Regions from separate parts of the Bradyrhizobium sp. HKCCYLRH3073 genome, predicted to be linked through region 1. Evidence: riboswitches for the same ligand, from Rfam matches in the RefSeq annotation. Region 1 holds a riboswitch; the other holds the start of a gene.
The links. Region 1 has a riboswitch for S-adenosylmethionine ahead of metX (homoserine O-acetyltransferase MetX). Riboswitches for the same ligand answer to the same signal wherever they lie in the genome.
Positions count from the first base shown of each region.

Region 1 (10,821 bases):
GTCGCCCTGCACCACCGCGAGCCCCTTGGCGACGCAATGGTTGACGCCCTCGCGGGACAGCTCGATGCCGCGGCCGTCGATGCCGCGGCTTTCCAGCAGTTGCAGCAGATCGCCATCGCCGCAGCCGATGTCGAGCACCTTGGAGCCGCGCTCGACCATGCCGGCGACGAGCAGATGATCGGGCCGATAGGCCAGCACCTCGCCGCCAGTAAAGCCGTTCAGCGGCAGCACACCCTGCAGGCTCATGGCTCAGTCTCCCTTCGCATGGGCAAGCCCGCGCGCCTTGCCGGCGGAATCGAGAAACGCGCTGGCGATCTCGAAGAACTCGGGGACATCGAGCAGGAACGCGTCGTGGCCCCGGTCGGTCTCGATCTCGGCGAACGACACCCGCGCGCTGGAGGCGTTGAGCGCATGCACCAGCGCGCGCGACTCCGCGGTCGGAAACAGCCAGTCGCTGGTGAACGACACCACGCAAAAACGGGTCTTGATGCCGCGAAACGCCGCCGCCAGCACGCCGTCATGGTCGCCGGCGATGTCGAAATAATCCATCGCCCGCGTCAGATAGAGATAGGAGTTGGCGTCGAAGCGCTCGACGAAGGACGATCCCTGGTAGCGCAGGTAGCTCTCGACCTGGAAATCGGCGTCGAAGGAGAACGTCGGCAGCTCGCGGTCCTGCATGCGGCGGCCGAACTTGCGATGCAAGGCGGCGTCGGAGAGGTAGGTGATGTGCGCAGCCATGCGCGCCACAGCCAGGCCGCGATGCGGATGCGTGCCCTTGTCGGCGTAACGGCCGTGATCCCAGTCGGGATCGGCCATCACGGCCTGGCGGCCAAGCTCGTGGAAGGCGATGTTCTGCGCCGAGTGGCGCGTCGCGCAGGCGATCGCGAGATTGGCGAACACGCGCTGCGGATAGGCCACCGTCCATTGCAGCGCCTGCATGCCGCCCATCGAGCCGCCGACCACGGCGAACAGCGTGTCGATGCCGAGATGATCGATCAGCATCGCCTGCGCCCGCACCATGTCGGGGATGGTGATGATCGGGAAATCGAGCCCCCACACCTTGCCGGTGGCGGGGTTCAGCGAGGCCGGCCCGGTCGAGCCCATGCAGCCGCCGATCACGTTGGAGCAGATGATGAAATAGCGACTGGGATCGAGCGGGCGGCCGGGACCGACCAGCGTCTCCCACCAGCCGGGCTTGCCGGTGACGGGATGGCGGTTGGCGACGTGCTGGTCGCCGGTCAGCGCGTGGCAGACCAGCACCGCGTTCGACCGGTCGGCATTGAGCTCGCCGTAGGTCTGGTAGGCGATCTGGAACGGCGACAGGTCGACGCCGCAATCGAGCCTGAGCGGCTTGTCGGCGCCGAACTGCGCCACCGGCGAGCTCGGATGATCGACCTCGTGCGAGCGCTCGTCGGGCGCGACCGTGCGCAACGCGGATGTAGGCGTCGCAGATTTGGACGTCGCAGATTTGGACTTCGGCGTCAGACCTGTCATGTCTCTCACCCCAGCCATCCGGCCAGGGCTCCCGAACCACGTGACACATCAGGCCATGAAAAACCCGGCCTGAACTGGGGTTCGGCCGGGATCGATAACGTCCCCGGCCTGTTTAGCGAGTTTTTTAACGTGGCTGCAAGCCGGCCGGCTCAAATGACCACGGAACGGGCAGAAACTAGTCCCGCGGGCGCTATTCGTCAAGGCAAGCTGGGGTTGACCGTTGGTCGGGCGCTCTGCCGCAGGTCAGCCAAGCCTGGATGGCGCAAGGTAAACTTGCTGTTGCGCAGGTCCGCGGCATCGGAGAGAACGGCATCCGTTCCTTTGGCCGCAGGTTTTCCCGTGGCCTCGCGAAGAGTGACACGGACCATGTCGAACCCGCCGCCCGCCCCGCCCTCGCTCGCCGATCTGCGCAAGGAGATCGATGCCATCGATGAGCAGGTCCATCAGTTGCTGATGAACAGGGCCGACATCATCGACCGGCTGATCAAGGTCAAGAAGACCCAGGAGGTCGGCTCGGCGTTCAGGCCCGCGCGCGAGGCCGACATGATGCGCCGCCTGGTGCAGCGCCATCGCGGCATCCTGCCGCTCGACACCGTCGAGGGGATCTGGCGCGTGATCGTCTCGACCTTCACCTATGTGCAGGCGCCGTTCTCGGTTCATGCCGACGTGTCGGTCGGCGAATCCGCGATGCGCGATTCCGCCAGGTTCCATTTCGGATTCGTGGTGCCCTACGTGCCGCATTTCAGCGCGCAAGCCGCGGTCGAGGCTGTGGCGCGCTCGAAGGGCGATCTCGCGCTGGTGTCGACGACCTCCGGCCATACGCCGTGGTGGATCACGCTCGAGCCCGTGGGCGCGCCAAAGATCATCGCGCGGATGCCGTTCATCGAGCGCGCCGACCATCCCGCCGCGCTGCCGGTGTTCGCGGTGTCGCGCGTCGCCGACGATGCGCTGGTGCTCGAGGTCGAGACCTGGAGCATCCGCGTCTCCGGCTGGAATGCGCAGGTGTCGCGGGCGCTGTCGCCGCTCGCCGACGTCATCGCGGTGCCCGATACCGCCTTCGACGGCGCCGCACTGCTGGTATCGATCGAGTCGCCGTCGAACCTCGACAAGATCAGGGCTGCCCTGATCGCGGCGGGCGCCTCGGTACGCTCCGCCGCCCTCGTCGGCGGCCATGCGAAACGCTATACGGTTCCGAGCTGAGACGCCCCGCGCCAGTGATGATTTTCCGGAGTTGACGATGAACCGCCCCGTGCCGAACCCCGGCATCCTCGATATCGCGCCCTATACACCGGGCAAGAGTCCCCAGCCGGAGCCGGGCCGCAAGGTTTTCAAACTGTCGGCCAATGAGACCCCGTTCGGCCCCTCGCCGAGGGCGATCGAGGCATTCAAGAGTGCGGCCACTCACCTGGAAGATTATCCGGAAGGGACTTCACGGGTGCTGCGCCAGGCGATCGGCCGCGCCTACGGCCTCGATCCCGACCGCATCGTCTGCGGCGCCGGCTCCGACGAGATCCTCAATCTGCTGGCACACACCTTTCTCGGCCAAGGCGACGAGGCGATCTCCACCGCCCACGGCTTCCTGGTCTATCCGATCGCGACCATGGCCTGCGGCGCCAGGAACGTGGTTGCCGCGGAGACGGAATATCGCACCGACGTCGACGCCATCCTTGCCGCGGTGACGCCGCGCACCAAGCTGGTCTGGCTCGCCAACCCGAACAACCCGACCGGCACCTACATCCCGTTCGACGAGGTCAAGCGGCTGCGCGCCGGTCTGCCCTCCCATGTCGTGCTGGTGCTCGACGCCGCCTATGCAGACTATGTCTCGCGCAATGACTACGAGTTCGGGCTCGAGCTGGTCGCCACGACGGAGAACACCGTGGTCACCCATACGTTCTCGAAGATCCACGGGCTCGCGGCGCTCCGCGTCGGCTGGATGTTCGGCCCGGCGCATATCGTCGATGCGATCAACCGCATCCGCGGGCCGTTCAACGTTTCCTCACCGGCGATGCTCGCGGCGGTCGCCGCGATCGAGGACACCGCGCATCAGCAGATGTCGAAGACGCACACGGAAACGTGGCGCAACTGGCTGACCGAGGAGATCGGCAAGCTTGGGCTGAAGGTGACGCCGAGTGTCACCAATTTCATCCTGATCCACTTCCCGACCGACAAGGGCAAGACCGCGGTCGAGGCCGACGAATTCCTGACCCGGCGCGGCCTCGTGCTGCGCGCGCTCGCCAACTACAAGCTGCCGAACGCGTTGCGCATGACGATCGGCACCGAGGAGGCCAATCGTCTGGTCGTGGAGGCTCTCAGCGAATTCATGAGGGCGACATGAGCGTCGCGGGGCGATTCGAACGCGTCGCGCTGATCGGCTTCGGCCTGATCGGCGGCTCGATCGCGCGCGCGGCGCGGCTGCAGGGCGTGGCCGGCGAGATCGTCACCACGGCGCGCTCGGAGAAGACGCGCGCGCGTGTCGCCGAGCTCGGCGTCGTCGACCGCGTCGTCGCGAGCAATGAAGAGGCGGTCAAGGACGCCGATCTCGTCATCCTCTGCATTCCCGTCGGCGCCTGCGGTCCGGTTGCGGCCGAGATCGCGCCGCATCTGAAGCCGGGCGCCGTCGTCTCCGACGTTGGCTCGGTGAAAGGCGCGATCGTGCGCGACATGGCGCCGCATCTTCCGGCGAACGTCCACTTCGTGCCGGCCCATCCCGTGGCCGGCACCGAGAATTCCGGGCCCGATTCCGGCTTCGCCGAGCTGTTCATCAACCGCTGGTGCATCCTGACGCCGCCCGACGGCGTCGATGCCGGCGCGATCGATCGTCTGCGTGCATTCTGGACGGCGCTCGGCGCCAAGGTCGAGATCATGACGCCGGACCATCACGACCGCGTGCTCGCGATCACCAGCCACCTACCGCATCTGATCGCCTACACCATCGTCGGCACCGCCGACGAGCTGGCGCAGGTGACCGAGTCCGAGGTGATCAAATTCTCCGCCGGCGGCTTCCGCGACTTCACCCGCATCGCCGCCTCCGATCCGACGATGTGGCGCGACATCTTCCTGAGCAACAAGGATGCCGTGCTCGACATGCTCGGCACCTTCACCGAGGACCTGTCGAAGCTGACGCGGGCGATCCGGCGCGGCGACGGCGAGGCGCTGTTCGATCACTTCACCCGCACGCGCGCGATCCGCCGCGGCATCGTCGATATCGGCCAGGATTCGGCGGCGCCGGATTTCGGCCGGCCGCTGCCGCAGTTGAAGAAGAGCTGAGGTCAGAACAGCGGCGGGACACGGGCGACCTTGAACGGACCGAGCACGACGACGCCGTCGGAGAACCGCAGCGGGAAGGTCCGCGCCTTGCGGCCTTCGAGGGTGGCCTCCTTGCCGAGCGCATTGATGCCGAGTGCGACGCCGACATTGGCGTTCTGCTTGACGATCTTGCCGAGGCCAGGAATGGCGCGGTCGAGCGCACCGAGCAGGTTGTTGACGTCCTGCGACTTCACACCGGGCGCCACGCGGTCGAGCGTTCCCTGCGGCACGCCGTTCTCGAGCATCTTGTCGAGGCCGAGCGCCGGGATGACCTTTTCGATCCCGGCGACCGTCATCTGCACCTCGCCATCGATGTTGCCGTTGGCGGTCAGGCTGAGCGTGCCCGAGGCAACGGCGAGCAACTCGCCCTGCTGGATGCGCGATTGGACGATCTCGACATGACCGCCGGCGGCCTGGATCTCGCGAAACCGCTCCGGCCAGGGTTTGGGCCGGAAGTCCTTCAGACCGGTGACGCGGGCCTGGATGTCGGCATTGAACGGTTCGGCCAGGAGCGGATGACCGCCCTGGATGCTGCCGTTTTCGATCTGCAGCGCAGTCTCCAGCACCGGATGATCCGACGGCGTGCCCTCGGCGAGACGGCCGTGCAATTCGGCATGATCGGCGCGCGCTGCGGGCACGGCGGTGTTGCCCTCGATGCGGTCGATGGTCGGTTGTTCGAACACGAGGTCGGCGCGCTGCGGCGGCCCCGGGAGGCCGCGGACGCTGGCCTCGCCGACGCGCCAGTTCACGGAGAACGACGCCGTTCCACGACCATCGGCAATCGTCGCGGGTCCCTTGAACTCCGCGATGATCCGCTTCGGGTCCCAAACCTGGGCGACGACGAGGATCTCGTCGAGCTTCGCATTCATCAAGGGCGTACCGGCCGCCTGCGAAAACAGTGCCACGCTTGGATCCGTGCAGCGGACCTCGAGCCGGAACGGGAAGCCCGCGACCGAGCGCTTCGCGCAGTCATAGACGCGTCCCGATTTTGCTTCGCGCGCACGCCAGGCGTCGGCCTGGACATCCACTTGCGAAGCGGCGAAGAACCAGAATGCGCTCCACGCAACAGCGGCGATCAGGAGCAGGACGGGAGCGATGAAAAGCCCCCAGCGAGAGCGCCTGCGCGGCGGTTGCGGCGAACGAGACATGCAGGACACCCTTTGGGCAGCAATTTTGGCAATTCGGCGATCACGGATTGTGTATCTAAATTAACAATTCGCGAGCACCGTACTTAGGCTTCCGCATTGATGTCCGCAATGACCCTCTCCGAACCCGACCTTCCCGATGGCGACCTCTGGGTGTTCGGCTATGGCTCGCTGATGTGGCGCCCTGGCTTCGACTTCGTCGAGCAGGTGCCGGCTCGGCTGATCGGCGAGCATCGCGCGCTGTGCGTCTACTCGTTCGTCCACCGCGGAACGCCGGAGAAGCCGGGCCTCGTGCTCGGTCTCGATCGCGGCGGCGCGTGTCGCGGCATTGCGTTTCGGGTCGCAGCAGACAAGCGCGACGAGACCATCGCCTACTTGCGGGCGCGTGAGCAGGTGACCTCGGTCTATCGCGAAGTGACGCGCTCGGTTTGGCTTGAAAACGAAGCGCGCGAGCGGGTGAGCGCATTGGTCTACGTGGTCGATCGCGGCCATGTGCAATATGCAGGCCGGCTGTCGCCGCAGGAGCAGTTGCGCCATGTGCGCCAGGGTCACGGCCAGTCCGGCGCCAATCGCGACTACGTGATCTCGACCGTGAAGGCGATCGAGGCGCAGGGCTTTCGCGATACGCAGTTGCATCGGCTGGCGACGATGCTGCACGATGACGGCCACTCGCTGCATCCTGCGCCAGGCAAGACATAGCCCTCAAGCCTTCACCGGCGCCCGCACCCCGCCAAACAACTGCGCCTGTTCCGCTTGCCCCGCGGCGACGAGCCGGCCGGTCGCCTCTTCGATGACACCCTGAATCCGCGCCATGAACTCATCGCGCGGCAGGCCAGGCGGCAGCGGATCGAGAAACTCCACGACGAGCGTGCCCGGATAGCGCAGAAATGTGCGGCGTGGCCAAAACAAACCCGAATTCAGGGCCACCGGCAGGCAGGGTACGCCGCAATCCGTGTAGATCAAACCGACCCCGCCCTTGTAGTCCGGCGGTGCGCCCGCCGGGCGCCGGGTGCCTTCCGGGAAGATCACGAACTGACGGCCATGCTTCACCTCCTCCGCCGCCCGCCGCATCACCTGCTTCAACGCGCGGGCGCCGGAGCTGCGGTCGATCGCGATCATGTCCGCCTTGACGAGATACTGTCCGAACAAGGGAATGCGCAGCAGCTCGCGCTTGAGAACGAAGAATGGCGCATCGAAGAAATGCAGCAGCGAGATCGTCTCCCACATCGACTGATGCTTGGCGGCGACGATCAGCGGCCCCTTCGGGATCTTCTCGACGCCGCGATATTCGACGCGGATGTTGCAGACGACGCGCATCAACACGATGTTGCTCTGCGCCCACCAGTTGGCGACGCGCAGCAGCGCCTTGCGGGGCATCGCCAGGGTCGGCAACGCGATCAGCGCCCAGAGCACGAAGTTCGGGTAGAACAGGATGTTGAACAGCAGCGAACGCAGGAAGATCGAGACCATCAGAAACCCAGTTCAATTGGCTTGCGCCGTCGTCGGTCGGCGCGACACCGAGCCGGTTGGCGGATCGACCTCGGGCACGAGATCGAGGCCGAGGTCGGCCAGCCGCAGCCGCATCTCGGCGGCGACATATTTGGCGTATTCGGACAGCAGAAGTCGCACCGTCGGCGCGCTGGTCCACCACGGCTCGTCGCGCCATTTCTCGCCGACGACGGCATATGGAATGAGATCCATGCTTGGCATCGCATGCGAGAGTTCGACGATGGCCCGGGGCATGTGATAGTTCGACGTCACCACGATCAGCGACTTGAAGCCGCGCTCGCTGGCCCATCGCCGCGTCTGCGCGGCGTTGCTGCGGGTGTTGATCGCCGAATAATCCAGATCGACGCAGCAGTTGATGAATGATCGCGCCTCGGGCAGCGACCGGGTGATGTCGCTGGCCTCGTTGGTCGGATGCACGCCGGAGATCAGCAGCCGCCGGCCATAGCCTCCCGCCAGGAGTTCCACCGCGTCCGATACGCGTGACGAGCCGCCGGTCAGGACCACGATTCCGTCCGCCTTGCGCTCGGGCTGGATCTCGGCGCCCCGCAATTGCGAGAGGAAGCCGACGAAACCGACCGCCGCGACGAAGAAACCGACCCCGAGCGTCGCCACGGCGCCCGCGACCGTCCGCCACACCGCCACGGTGAGCGGCAGCTTTCGCCTGCTATGGTCGGTCTCCGGCTCCATGCAACGCCTGGCTTGTCCTTGCCTGCCTGCGCGCGGCGCCATGCCGTCGCGCGATCCCGTCGTTCAAGTCCGGGAACGCAGGCAGGTTTCGCCGGCCTCCCGATCACGTTCGCTCGCCGCCGATCCTGGCGCGCGACCTCCGCCGTGTTCGTGACCCAGCTCACCCCGTCCTGCCTCATCCCGGCGCAGACGATTTTAGGCGGTTTTCGGGCCAAGTGAAATCCGCAACGAGACGGCTGGGGATAGAAGCCGCCATCAGTCGATGCTCGCCAGCGTCGTGAACAGGGTCCGGCGTGCGGCCCAGCCGGTCACCGCGGCGATCACCACGGCCTGCAGCGCGATCGCGACATAGCCGAGCGGGCGCAGCGAGAACGTCCCCAGCAACGCCGCGAACTGATCGCCGACGGGGGTGCCGGAGAACCAGTTGGCGATCGACTCAGAGAATCCGAATCCGAGCATCGCAAGGCCGCCGCCGATCACGCCCCCCTCCAGTCCGAGCTGCAGGAAGTGCCGCAGGAAGTGATTGGCGATGTAGCGGTCGCCGGCGCCGACGAAGTGCAGCACCTCGACGATCGGCCGGTTCGCGGCCATCGCGCCGCGGGTCGCGAACGACACCGAGATGATGGTGGCCGCGATCACCAGCACGAGAATGCCGAAGCCTGCAAACAGGGTCGCGCCGGTCATCGAGCGCATCCGCTCGATCCAGGCGCGATGGTCGTCCACGCTGGCGGTCGGCGCAACCTGGGTCACGCGGGTGCGCAGGGCGTTGAGATCGAAGCTGGTGCCGGGCTGGACGCGCGCAATGATCACGCGCGGCACCGGAAGCTCGTCGAACGACAGGCCGCTGCCGAGCCACGGCTCCAGCAGCTTGCTGGATTCCTCCTTGGTGAAGGGCCGGACCTCGACGATGCCCGACTGCCCCCGCATCGCGTCCGTCACCAGGGCAATGTCACGCTCGATGTCGCGGCCGGCCTTGGGACGGACCTGGACCGTGATCTCGCTCGCCACCTCCGACTGCCACTCGGCCGCGGACTCGCTGACCAGCAGCACGCCACCGGTCGTGATCGAGGCCAGGAAGGTCATGATCGCGACCACGGCGACCAGCGCGCGGCCCGCGATCGAGGCGCGCGGCACGATCGGCGACACGATGCGGGCCTGCGCCGGCAGTTGCGGGCGGTCGTCGCCGAGATCGACCAGAAGGCCGCGATCGTCTACGCTACTCATAGATGTGCAATCGTCCCTGATGCAGCACCAGCCGGCGGGCCTCGTATTGGTCCATCAGCGTGATGTCATGGGTTGCGATGATCACCGCCGTGCCCGAGCGGTTCAGCTCGATGAATAGCCGCAGAAGGCGGCGACCCAGTGTCGGATCGACGTTGCCGGTCGGCTCGTCCGCGAGCAGCAGCTGCGGCCGCGAGATCACGGCGCGCGCGATCGCCGCGCGCTGCTTCTCGCCGCCCGACAGGATCGGCGGCAGCGCATCCATGCGCTCGCCGAGGCCGACCCATTTCAGGAGGTCGATGACCTCCTTGCGGTAGCTCGACTCGTCGCGGCCCATGACCCGAAACGGCAGCGCCACGTTCTCGTAGGTCGTCATGTGGTCGAGCAGCCGGAAATCCTGCAGCACGATGCCGATGCGCTTGCGCAGATCGGCGATCTCCTCCTTGCTGAGCAGCGAGATGTCGTAGCCGAACAGATTGACCAGGCCGCGGGTCGGCCGCAGCGACAGGAACAGCAGCTTCAGCAGCGAGGTCTTGCCGGCGCCCGACGGGCCGGTGAGAAACTGGAAGGAATGGGCCGGAACCTGGAAACTGAGGTCGCGGAGGATCTCCGGCCCCAGTCCATAGCGCAGCCCAACATTTTCGAACCGAACCAAAGCGTCAGCTCCGTTCGACCGCGTGCGCGGCAGACCCGCACGCTCCAAGCTCAGCGGTACGATGGCCCGATTGAGCGCCCGTTATGGTTTCCGGTTCGTTAACGGTCGCCGTGTACCATTGGCGCGATTGAGTTCCGAAGTTCGTCGACATGGCGGTCCTTGTAGCACGAACTGTCGGAAACAAAGCGGCAATGGCCGTTGGAGAACCGGCGCGATGTTCATCGTTTGCCCTCATTGTACGACATCTTATGCCATCGACTTGGCAACCCTGGGTATGGCCGGCCGCAGCGTACGCTGTTCCCGTTGCAAGGAGGTCTGGCTGGCGCGACCGGAGGATGCGGTCGAGGCGCCCGCCCCCATGCCTGCCATGGCGGAGGCCGGCGCGGCCGCCGCGCCGCGTGACGCCGCCGACGAGTGGGAAGCCCTCGCCCGCCAGGAAGACGACGACGACGGACGCCAGCCCGAGGTGGAAAGTCCGCCGCTGGCCGCCGGCTGGCCCGAGGACGCGCTCGCCGAGCCCGAGGACGACACCGAAGAGGCCGAGCAGCCGGTGCAGAGCGGGGCTTCGCGCCTCGCCGGTCTCCGCACGCTCATCAGGCGCCCGAAATTGCCGGATGTCCCAGGCCATAGGCTGTTGAACCTGCCGGTGCTGACGGCCGCCATGGCGGCGCTCACGATTGCGCTGGTGGTGTGGCGCGCCGACGTCGTCAGGCTGCTGCCGCAGACGGCGTCGTTCTACAAGCTGGTCGGGCTCGAGGTGAACCTGCGCGGCCTGAGCTTCAAGGACGTGAAGGTCGCGACCGA
Region 1 covers NZ_JBNPUD010000030.1:1,113-11,933, reverse strand. Annotated here, with positions in the region: gene metW (methionine biosynthesis protein MetW) at 1-246, opposite strand, end outside; gene metX (homoserine O-acetyltransferase MetX) at 250-1,503, opposite strand; SAM riboswitch at 1,586-1,665, opposite strand; gene ACQR1X_RS32385 (chorismate mutase) at 1,861-2,694, shown strand; gene hisC (histidinol-phosphate transaminase) at 2,732-3,829, shown strand; gene ACQR1X_RS32375 (prephenate/arogenate dehydrogenase family protein) at 3,826-4,761, shown strand; gene ACQR1X_RS32370 (DUF2125 domain-containing protein) at 4,764-5,948, opposite strand; gene ACQR1X_RS32365 (gamma-glutamylcyclotransferase) at 6,048-6,644, shown strand; gene ACQR1X_RS32360 (lysophospholipid acyltransferase family protein) at 6,648-7,415, opposite strand; gene ACQR1X_RS32355 (YdcF family protein) at 7,428-8,141, opposite strand; gene ACQR1X_RS32350 (cell division protein FtsX) at 8,397-9,365, opposite strand; gene ftsE (cell division ATP-binding protein FtsE) at 9,358-10,017, opposite strand; gene ACQR1X_RS32340 (MJ0042-type zinc finger domain-containing protein) at 10,232-10,821, shown strand, end outside.

Region 2 (10,821 bases), on a different contig from region 1:
GGCGCTGACCGAGGGTATGCAAGGGTGCGACACGGTCTTTCACGTGGCCGGGCACTTGAGCGAGTGGGACCCTCATGCGCTGTTTCGCGAGGCCAATGTTGACGGCACGCGCAAGATGCTGGCCGCCGCCAAGGCGGCTGGCGCATCGACATTTGTCGCCGCCGGAGCCGCCGCGGTGGTGATGGGACGTCCGAAGCCGATGAGGGACGTCAGCGAGGATGCGACGCTGCAAAGGCCGTCCTGGGCGCCCTACATCGCGACCAAGGCGGACGCCGACCAGATGGTGCGGCAGGCCAACACGGCTGCGTTTCGCACGATCGTGGTCCGGCCGCCGCTGATCTGGGGCGAGGGGATGCCGATGCTCGATGCCATGGTCGAAACCGCGAGGGCAGGTCATTTCGCGCTGCCCGACGGCGGTGGACAGCTCATGTCCACGAGCCACGTCGACAATGTCGTCGCATGCCTGCTATTGGCGGCCGAAAAAGGCCGGGGCGGGCAGGCCTACCATGTCACCGACGGGCAGGCCGGCACGCTCAAGCAGGTGATCACCGATCTGCTCGGCACCCGGGACGTTCCCCCCATCCAACGATCCGCACCGTTCGGCATCGCCTGGCGCATGGCGGCCGTCATGGAGACCGTCTGGCGCATGTTTCATCTGCGCTCCAAGCCGCCGATCACGCGCCAGACACTGCGCATGATCGGCCAGGATTTCACGCTCGACATCAGCAAGGCGCGAAGCGACCTCGGCTACACCCCGGTCGTGACCTGGGCCGAAGGCATCGCGCGCATGCGGGGATGATCGAAGGGCGTCGCGCTGGCGGCACGGTGGCCCCGACGGCGCCTCCGAGCGTGATCGCGTTCCCACGATCGCGAGCGGTGGTCGCGGGCGGTGGGCACGGCGCCGTGCACTTGTGCCTCTATCGTCGGGCCTCCAAGTGCCTTTTGCCCGCCCTATGGTCCGGTGCTTCGTCGCTATTAGTTCATCCTGGATCGTGCCGACCGCACTGCCCGTCGCGCTCCTTTGTCGCAGCAACAAACAACTTGTGTCGTCGGGCAAATCACTGGCACATTTCCGCGCGTCTCTGCTGCCGCATGAGGGGCGTTTCGCGACCGTCACGAACCGTTGGCAGTGGGATGCGATGGGCGTGTATTGCCGCAGCGTGGATCAGTCCGCGCGGACGAACGGCGATGCACGCACGGTCAAGTCGCGCGGTCCTGATATCCCGACGCTGATATCAACTCACGCCGGAGCTTTCGCTTCGCGTGGGGATGGTGGCCAGAAAGCACGGCGCACCAGGGAGAACGCGAAGCAGCCGTTAAAACCGATCGCGCAGGGAGGGCCGGGTCGTTCCGGCTGAACCTGTGGTACCTGCCGCCTGCATTCTTTTCGCAGGCGGGCCACGGGCCTCAGCCGAGGCCCGGCCTTCCCTGCGCCCTCTGCTTTGAGAGGGCGAACGAATCGACAAAGCTCGGGCGCGGGATGCGTCGCGAGAACGCGAAGTGCTGTGACGTCAGTCAGAGAGGGGCGGTGTGACGCAATCTCGCTTCGACAGAAATGGTTTCGTCCCCGCCTAGTGCGCAATTGCGCACGTCGCGCGGGGAACCATAACCACAGGGTCTTGTGGTGAAACGGCATCGTCGCTCCAGCCGTCGCCAAACTGCACACTGTGGTTATGGGTCCCGGGTCGGCGCATCCGCCAACGCTGGCGCGTTGTCGGACGCTTGCCCGGGACGACAGCTGAGCAGAAGTCAGCGGGTGTGCCGGGCCGATACGCGATGAACGTTGAAAGCCAAGTACAAAAATGCGGGTGCACGATCGGTCATCAGCCGAACCAAGTGCACGCTCGGCTAATTCAACACCCGCTTGCCGCCGTCCGGGCTGTCGAGCGAAAACGCCGGCACGGCGATGTCGAAGTGCTCGCCGCTCTCGCTCTCCATCTGGTAGGAGCCGGCCATGAAGCCGGACGCGGTGGTGAGCGGCACGCCGGAGGTGTATTCGAAGCGCTCTCCTGGCGCGAGCACCGGCTGCTCGCCGACCACGCCCTCGCCGCGCACCTCCTGCTGCCGGCCGATCCCGTCGGTGATGATCCAGTGGCGGCTGCGCAGCCGCACCGTCTCCTCCCCGCTGTTGGTGATGACGACGGTATAGGACCAGAACCAGCGGCCATCGGCCACCGACGACTTCTCAGGCAGGAAGTTCGGTTCGACGGTCACTTCGATGTGGCGAGTCACGGCGCGATACATGGTGGCATTGTAGCGGAAACCCGCGCCGGAACCAATCGCGACGCCATCGTGCTTTCAACACAGTTCCGCATTATGGCACCAGAATCGCGGACTCTGTCGGCCGTACGCGCGGTCCGTTCCTTGGACTCGGATCGGGCGCGGCCGGCAGACCCTGGCGGCGATCGACCTGTCCTGCGTCGTGCGATCGCCCACCAGCTGGCCGCCAAGGTCGAAAAACTGGGCACGGCCCAGCTGATAAGTCCTTCATCGCTTGCGCAAAAACTGCGCAGCCCTACATTTCCCCTGCCGGGCCTCGAAGGCTGGCAGCCTTGACGCGGTGCCTGATGACGTCGATTGCCGATCGCCTTGCCGGACCGTCCGCCCCCGCAGCCAGCGCCGCACCCGCGCCGGCTGCGGAGACCGCCGCCGCGGCGAGCGCGGCTGCACCTGTGGTCGCATCAGCATCAGCCGTCGCGGCCGCGCCGGCCGCCACTGCTGCACCCGCCACCACCGCTGCTCCGGCGATCACCTTCCCGGCGGTCGGCGAGCGCGAGCTGCGGCTCGACCTGTTTCGCGGGCTGGCGCTATGGCTGATCTTCATCGACCACCTGCCGCCGAACCTGCTGACCTGGTTCACGATCCGCAACTACGGCTTCTCCGACGCCACCGAGATCTTCATCTTCATCTCCGGCTACACGGCGGCATTCGTCTATGGCCGGGCGATGCAGGATGCCGGCTTCATCGTCGCCACCGCGCGCATCCTGCGCCGCGTCTGGCAGATCTACGTCGCCCATGTCTTCCTGTTCACGATCTTCCTCGCCGAGATCTCCTACGTCGCGACCAGCTTCGAGAACCCGCTCTACACCGAAGAGATGGGGATCATGGATTTTCTCAAGCAGCCGGACGTGACCATCGTGCAGGCGCTGATCCTGCGCTTCCGCCCCGTCAACATGGACGTGCTGCCGCTCTACATCGTGCTGATGCTGTTCCTGCCGCTGATCCTGTGGCTGATGCGCTGGCGTCCGGATGTCACGCTCGGGCTCTCGGTCGTTCTCTACGCACTCACCTGGGAGCTCGATCTCTATCTGACGGCCTATCCGAACGGCTTCTGGGCGTTCAACCCGTTCGCCTGGCAGCTCCTGTTCGTGTTCGGTGCGTGGTGCGCGCTCGGCGGTGCTCATCGCATGTCGCGCATCATCAACTCGCCGATCACGCTCGGGCTCTGCGTCGCCTATCTGGTCGCGGCGTTCTGCGTGACCTTGACCTGGTACATCCCGCAGCTCGGCCATCTGATGCCGCGCCGAATCGAGCAGTGGATGTATCCGATCGACAAGACCGACCTTGACGTGTTGCGCTTCGCGCATTTCCTCGCACTCGCAGCACTCACCGTGCACTATCTGCGCAAGGATTGGCCGCTGTTGAAGTCGCCGTGGCTGCGCCCGCTGATTGTTTGTGGGCAACACTCGCTCGAGATCTTCTGTCTTGGCGTATTTCTGGCGTTTGCGGGCCACTTCGTCCTTGCCGAAGTGTCCGGCGGCGCCATGATGCACGCGGTGATCAGCCTTTGCGGCATCCTCATCATGTGGGGGGTGGCGTCGTTGATTTCGTGGTACAAGCGTGAGGCCGATAAGGGCGCCGCGCGAAAAGGTGCGCGCAGCAACGCCGATCTGGCGGGAGGGGGCTGATGAAGTCCGTCTCGTGGTTAAGGTTTGGTATCGCGGCGCTGGCTGTTTCGCTGGCGGCCTCCGCGCGCGCGGAAGACGCGCCGCAGAACTGTGAGGTGCCGGCCTACCTGCTGACCACCGAGAGCCCGCTCCCGAAGGTTGCAGACGCCGTCAAGAACGGCCGCACACTCGATATTCTCGTCGTCGGAAGCCGCTCGTCCTCGATCGTCAACACCTCCGACGCCAATGCGTACCCCGCCCGTCTGCAGGCTGCGCTGAAGGACAAGCTGCCGGCGGTCGCCGTCAATCTCAGCATCGAGCTGCAGCCCAAGAAGACGGCCGAGGAAGTCGCGGGCAATCTCGTTAAACTGGTGGAAGGAAAAAGGCCTAATTTGGTCATCTGGCAGACCGGCACGGTCGACGCCATGCGGTCGATCGATCCTGATGAGTTCCGGCAGGCGGTCGACGACGGTGTGGCGACGCTGCAGAAAGCAGGAGCTGACGTCGTCTTGATGAATCTGCAATACAGTCCGCGGACGGAAACATTGATCTCCGTGCCGCCCTATGTCGACAACATGCGTGTGGTGGCGCAGCACCGCGACATTCCGCTGTTCGATCGGTTTGCCATCATGCGGCAGTGGAACGAGCAGGGCGATTTCGACCTGTTCAATCCGACGCACGGGGTCGAGCTGGCCAGGCAGGTTCATGACTGCATCGGCCGGGCGCTGTCGAAGTTCATCATCGACGCGGCGCATATCGGGCCGGCGCAGCAGAACTAGGATTATGTCGTTCATGACGTCGAATGAGTGTCACCGCGTATCCGGGACATGGGAGAAGCTTTCGGCCGTTGCGGTCATTGCCATCGCCCTCGCGCTGAGCCCGCAGACGGTACGGGCGCAGAGCGCAGCACCGGCTGCACCCGCCGCGCTGTCCGATGTGGAGAGCTCCGGTCCGAAGACTCCGCTGATCAGCGAGCTGCGACCTAGCATCGGACACGTCACGTTGGCGCAGGCGAACGATCAGGTGCGCGGGCCGATCGCCGCGGTGCGCCCGGCGGCCACGACCGCGCCGCCTGCGGCGACGACCGCGCCGGCCATGACCGATGCACAGCCGCCGGCTGCAGCCGGGCAGGGCGTCGCGGCCACGCCGCCGCAATCGCGCAGCATCACCGAGCGGGCGATCGACAAGGTCAAGCAGGTCGCCAAATCGGCCACCGACATCTTCAACCGCGTGCCGTGCCTGGCGCCGAAGGGCGTCGCGAAGAAGAATTTCATTTCGCTGCCGCACGTCGCCAACAAGCTCGCCTCCGGCCTGCCGATCGTGATCGTCGCCTTCGGCTCGTCGTCGACGCAGGGCTATGGCGCGAGCGCGCCGGACTACACCTATCCGAATCGGCTCGCCGCGCAGCTGCGCCGGCAATATCCGATGGTCGACATCAGCGTCATCAATGCCGGCGTCGGCGGCGAGGATGCGCCGGAGATGATGAAGCGGATCGAGACGTCGGTGATCGACCGTCACCCGGATCTCGTGATCTGGCAGGTCGGCACCAATGCCGTGCTGCGCGATCTCGATCCGGCCGAGACCGCCAGGCTGGTCGAGGACGGCGTCGCCAAGATCCAGGCGGCAGCCTCCGATGTCGTGCTGGTCGATCTGCAATATTCGCCGCGCGTGAACGAGCGGCAGGAGAGCGCGGGTCGCATGAACAAGCTGCTCGGCCGCATCGCCGAGCTGCATCACGCCGGCATCTTCCCGCGCTTCGAGGTGATGCGCGACTGGCACGAGCGGCAGGCGATCCCGATGAACGAGTTCGTGATCTCGGACGGCTTGCACATGAGCGATTGGGGTTATGCCTGCTTCGCGCAACTGCTCGGCGACGACATCATCCGCTCGGTTGGCCAGGTCAAGCTCGGCATCAACGCGCCGGCCGAGGTGCCGACCTATCGGCCGATGTGACGCCGCGGGCGTCATCCCGGGGCGCTCGCCGCGCGAGCGAACCCGGGATCCGGAGGTGATGTGCGGATGAGGAATGACGAGTAGCGCGCAGCGATGAGATCGGTCTACTCGCGACGCTCACTTCGCCATTCGCTACGCCGCGCTGAGGGCGGCGTCGAGATCCTCGATCAGATCGTCGGCATGCTCGAGCCCGGCGGAGAAGCGGATGAAGCCCTCGCTGATGCCGAGCTCGGCGCGCGCGTCCGGCGTCAGCCGCTGATGCGTGGTCGTTGCGGGATGCGTGACCAGCGTCTTGGCGTCGCCGAGATTGTTGGAGATGCGCGCGAGCCTCAATCCGTTGAGCATACGGAACGCCGCCGCCTTGCCGCCCTTCACCTCGAAGCCGACCAGGGTCGAGCCGGCGCGCATCTGCTTCTTGACCGTCGCCGCCTGCGGATGGTCCTCGCGTCCGGGATAGATCAGCCGCGAGATCTTCGGATGCGCGGCGAGAAAATCCGCGACCTTGGCCGCCGTCTCGGTCTGCGCGCGCACGCGCACCGCGAGCGTCTCCAGACCCTTGAGCAGGACCCAGGCGTTGAACGGCGAGATCGACGGGCCGGTCTGGCGCATGAAGTTGTGGATGTGCTCGGCGATGAAGGCTTCCGACGACAGGATCACGCCGCCGAGGCAGCGGCCCTGGCCGTCGATGTGCTTTGTCGCGGAGTAGACGACGACGTCCGCGCCGAGCGCGAGCGGGCTCTGCCAGATCGGCGTGGCGAACACGTTGTCGACGATCAGCCGCGCGCCATGGGCGTGCGCGATCTCGGCGATCGCGGGAATGTCCATCACGTCGAGCGTCGGATTGGTCGGGCTCTCGAGGAAGAAGCTCTTGGTATTCGGCCTGACCGCCTTCTGCCACTGGTCGAGATCGAGCCCATCGACCAGCGTCGACTCGATACCGTAGCGCGGCAGGAGATCCTCGACCACGTAGCGGCACGAGCCGAACAGCGCCTTGGCCGCGACGACGTGATCGCCGGCCCGCAGGGGGGCCAGGATCGCGGTGGTGACCGCAGCCATGCCGGTTGCGGCCGAGCGGCAGGCCTCGGCGCCCTCGAGCTCGATCATGCGGCGCTCGAACATCGCCGTGGTCGGATTGGAGAAGCGCGAATAGATGAAGCCGGGATCCTCGCCCTTGAAGCGCGCCTCGCACTCCTCGGCCGTGGCGTAGACGAAACCTTGCGTCAGATAGAGCGCTTCGGCGGTCTCGCCGAATTCGGAGCGCAAGGTGCCGGAATGCACCAGCCGGGTTTCGGGACGATACTGGGCGAACGACACCGGCGCCTTCGCGGGGGACTTCGACATGTGACCTCCATCGTGACCACCGCGCTCGGCGCGATGGGCACAAAAAAACCGGCCTGGGAAAACTCCTCAAGGCCGGGATCACATTCGTCCCCGGCCTGTTTAGCGACTTATTTAACGTGGCTGCAAGCCGGCCGGCTCAAATCACCACGGGATAAGTGGTGCTCATAGTCGCAACCGGCCTTTCCGTCAAGCCGGCCATCGGATAACCGGTCAAAAGTCCCTATATTGGCTCCACAAGCCGCCGTTCCGGCGCCTGCAAAGGATCAGGCCTTGCCGTTTTCGCTTCCCGCCGACGCCCACGGCATCCTCCCCGATCGCATGATCGTGGCGATGGCGGAGGCCGGCCTGATCATTCCCGAATATGATTTCGTCGAGAGCCAGATCCAGCCGGCGAGCTTGGACCTGCGGCTCGGCGACGTCGCCTACAGGGTGCGCGCGAGCTTTCTGCCGGGGCCGGGATCGACCGTCGCCGAGCGCATCGACGAATTGAAGCTGCACGAGTTCGCGCTCGCCGACGGCGCGGTTCTGGAGACCAACTGCGTCTACATCGTGCCGCTGCTGGAGAGCCTGGCGCTGCCGAAGGACATCGTCGCGGCCGCCAATCCGAAGAGCTCGACCGGCCGGCTCGACGTTTTCACCCGCGTGATCGCCGACGGCACGCGACGCTTCGACATGATCGGCGCCGGCTATCACGGTCCGCTCTATGCCGAGATCAGCCCGAAGACGTTTCCGGTCCTGTTGCGCGAAGGCTCGCGCCTGTCCCAGGTTCGCTTCCGCTATCGCGACGCGGTACTGTCGGAGGACGAATTGATCGCGCTGCACCAGGCCGAGCGGCTGGTGGATCGCGATGATGCGGATCTCGCCGGCGGTGTCGCTCTGTCCGTCGACCTCTCAGGCAGCAATGCGAACGGCTATGTCGGCTACCGCGCCAAGCGCCATACCGGCGTCGTCGACGTCGACCGCCGCGCCGGCTATCCGGTCGAGGAGTTCTGGGAGCCGATCAAGGCACGGCCCGACGGCAGCCTCATCCTCGATCCCGGCGAGTTCTACATCCTGGCCTCGAAGGAAGCCGTGCAGGTGCCGCCGGACTACGCCGCGGAGATGGTGCCGTTCGATCCGCTGGTCGGCGAATTCCGCGTCCACTATGCCGGCTTCTTCGATCCCGGCTTCGGCTATGCCGGTGCCGGCGGGCAGGGCTCGCGCGCGGTGCTCGAGGTGCGCTCGCGCGAGGTGCCGTTCATCCTCGAGCACGGCCAGATCGTCGGCCGCCTGGTCTACGAGAAGATGCTGGCGCGTCCCAACGCGATGTATGGCAGCCGCATCGGCTCCAACTACCAGGCCCAGGGCCTGAAGCTTTCCAAGCACTTCCGCTTCTAGCCGGCTGCGTCTGCCGCGCACCCCCAATGCGCCTGCCGCACAGGGCGCGCGCCAGCGCCGTGCTAGGAAAGCGAAAGCAATCGAACGATAAGATGGCCGCGACCTGCGCGGCCGAGCGGGGGAGCTGAGATGTCCGAGATCGGCCTGGCCGACAATCCGGTCGGCGAGGGGCGTGCATTGCCGCCCCCCGAGAAGCCGATGCGGAATAAGCTCGTCGACGGACCCATCCTGCGCACCCTGCTGTCGCTGGCCTGGCCGAACATCATCGCCAACACGGCCGGCACCTGCGTCGTCATTGCCGAGACCTCCTATATCGGCCGGCTCGGCATCGAGGCGCTGGCGGCGATGGCGCTGGTGTTTCCGCTGGTGATCCTGACCATGACGATGTCCGGCGGCGCGATGGGCGGCGGTGTGGCCTCGGCGATCGCACGGGCGCTGGGCGCCGGCGACACCGATCGCGCCTCGACGCTCGCCTCGCATGCGCTGCTGATCGCGCTGCTGTTCGGCGCGACCTTCATGATCGGCATGCTGGTGTTCGGCCCGGCCTTGCTGGAGTTGCTCGGCGGCCGCGGCGCGGTGCTGAGCCATGCCACGGCCTATCTGCAGATCTTCTTCGGCGGCGCGATCCTGCCCTGGCTGATGAACTCGATGGCCGGCATCCTGCGCGGCACCGGCAACATGAAGCTGCCGTCGTTCATGATCCTGAGCTCGGCGATGCTGCAGATCGTGCTGGGCGGCACGCTCAGCCTGGTCCTCGGGCTCGGTATGCGCGGCGTCGCCGCCGGCGCGCTGCTGGCGTTCTGCGTCAGCATCTCGGTGATGGGCTGGTACCTATTTTCGGGGCGCGCGCGCGTCCGGCCGAAGCTGCGCGGCCTCAGGATCAGCGGCGCGATGTTCGCCGACATTCTCAAGGTCGGCGCCGTCGCCTGCTTCTCGCCGCTGCAATCCGTGCTGTCGATCGCGATCTTCACGCATATGCTGGCGTCGTTCGGCACCGCGGTGCTCGCCGGCTACGGCATCGGCGCGCGGCTCGAATTTATGATGACCACGGTCGCCTTCTCCGTCGGCATGGCCTCGGTGCCGATGGTCGGCATGGCGATCGGCGCGCAGCGAATCGCGCGCGCCCGCCGCATCGCCTGGACGGCGGGGCTGGTGTCGTTCGCGTCGGTTGGCGCGCTGTCGACGCTGATCGCGATCGTCCCACAATTGTGGGTCGACATCTTCACCCAGGACGAGAGCGCGCGCGGCGCCGGCCGGCACTATCTGCAGGTCGCCGCGCCGATGTATGCCTTCATCGGCCTGGCGATCTCGATGTACTTCTCTTCGCAGGGCGCAGCCAGGGTGATCGGTCCGGTGCTGGCGCAAACGGTGCGGCTCGTGTTCATCGCCGCAGGTGGCTCTTATCTGTTGAGCCATGCCGCGACCGAGGGCGACTTCTTCATGCTGGCGGCGTCCTCGATGGTGCTGCTCGGCGTGCTGACGCTCGCGAGCGTCATGCTCACGCGGTGGGGGCCGAAGCCGGCCGCGGCGCTGGAGCTGCGCCCGGCCGTGCTGGCGGCCGGACGCGGTCCTGACGCGCACGCGCCGCCCCCGGCGCGTGTCGGCTGAGCCGCTATCCGCGCAGCCTGCCCAACGTGTCCTGCATCGCGCGCGCGCCGAGCTCCATCTGCTGCTCGATATAGGGCGCGATCTCGTGCGGCAGCACGTCGGTGGTCCAGATCACCCGGCAGCGCTCCTCGCCTTCCGCGATGATCTGAAACGACGCACTGTGCTGGCTGATGCGTTCGTTCCTGATGGCGTAGACGAGGCGCCGGCGCTGATCGTTGCAGTCGACCAGCTGCTCGCGCACCACGCTGCCGTTGGCGAAGCTGACAATGCGGACGTCTCCGTCGAGCCTGGTGCCGGTCACGAAGCCGCGCGCCACCCTGGTATGAACGGCGCCGAAATCGCGCACTGCGTCCCACACTGCACCGGCCGGGGCCGCGATCGGAATGTCCTTTTGGATGGATGCCATGACGCTGACCTCACGGACATACGGCTTCGACGTTGTTGCCGTCGGGATCGATCAGGAAGGCGGCGTAATAGGTCGGGCTGTAGTCCGTGCGCGGCCCGGCGCCGCCATTGTCGCCGCCTCCTGCCTTCAAACCCTCGCTGTGGAATCTGGCGACCGCCGCGTGGTCCTTGGCGCGGAACGCGATATGCGCGGTGCCTTTGCTGGCGCCCTTGTCGAGATACAGCCACAGCGCCGGCTCCCCCTTCGGGC
Region 2 covers NZ_JBNPUD010000019.1:77,093-87,913, reverse strand. Annotated here, with positions in the region: gene ACQR1X_RS29910 (NAD-dependent epimerase/dehydratase family protein) at 1-799, shown strand, start outside; gene ACQR1X_RS29905 (hypothetical protein) at 993-1,358, shown strand; gene apaG (Co2+/Mg2+ efflux protein ApaG) at 1,849-2,244, opposite strand; gene ACQR1X_RS29895 (OpgC domain-containing protein) at 2,568-3,908, shown strand; gene ACQR1X_RS29890 (SGNH/GDSL hydrolase family protein) at 3,908-4,666, shown strand; gene ACQR1X_RS29885 (GDSL-type esterase/lipase family protein) at 4,680-5,840, shown strand; gene ACQR1X_RS29880 (O-succinylhomoserine sulfhydrylase) at 5,973-7,181, opposite strand; SAM riboswitch at 7,260-7,339, opposite strand; gene ACQR1X_RS29875 (2'-deoxycytidine 5'-triphosphate deaminase) at 7,452-8,558, shown strand; gene ACQR1X_RS29870 (MATE family efflux transporter) at 8,688-10,166, shown strand; gene ACQR1X_RS29865 (SRPBCC family protein) at 10,171-10,572, opposite strand; gene ACQR1X_RS29860 (VOC family protein) at 10,583-10,821, opposite strand, start outside.
Region 2: linked by a shared signal. The riboswitch ahead of ACQR1X_RS29880 (O-succinylhomoserine sulfhydrylase) and the one ahead of metX (homoserine O-acetyltransferase MetX) in region 1 are both predicted to bind S-adenosylmethionine.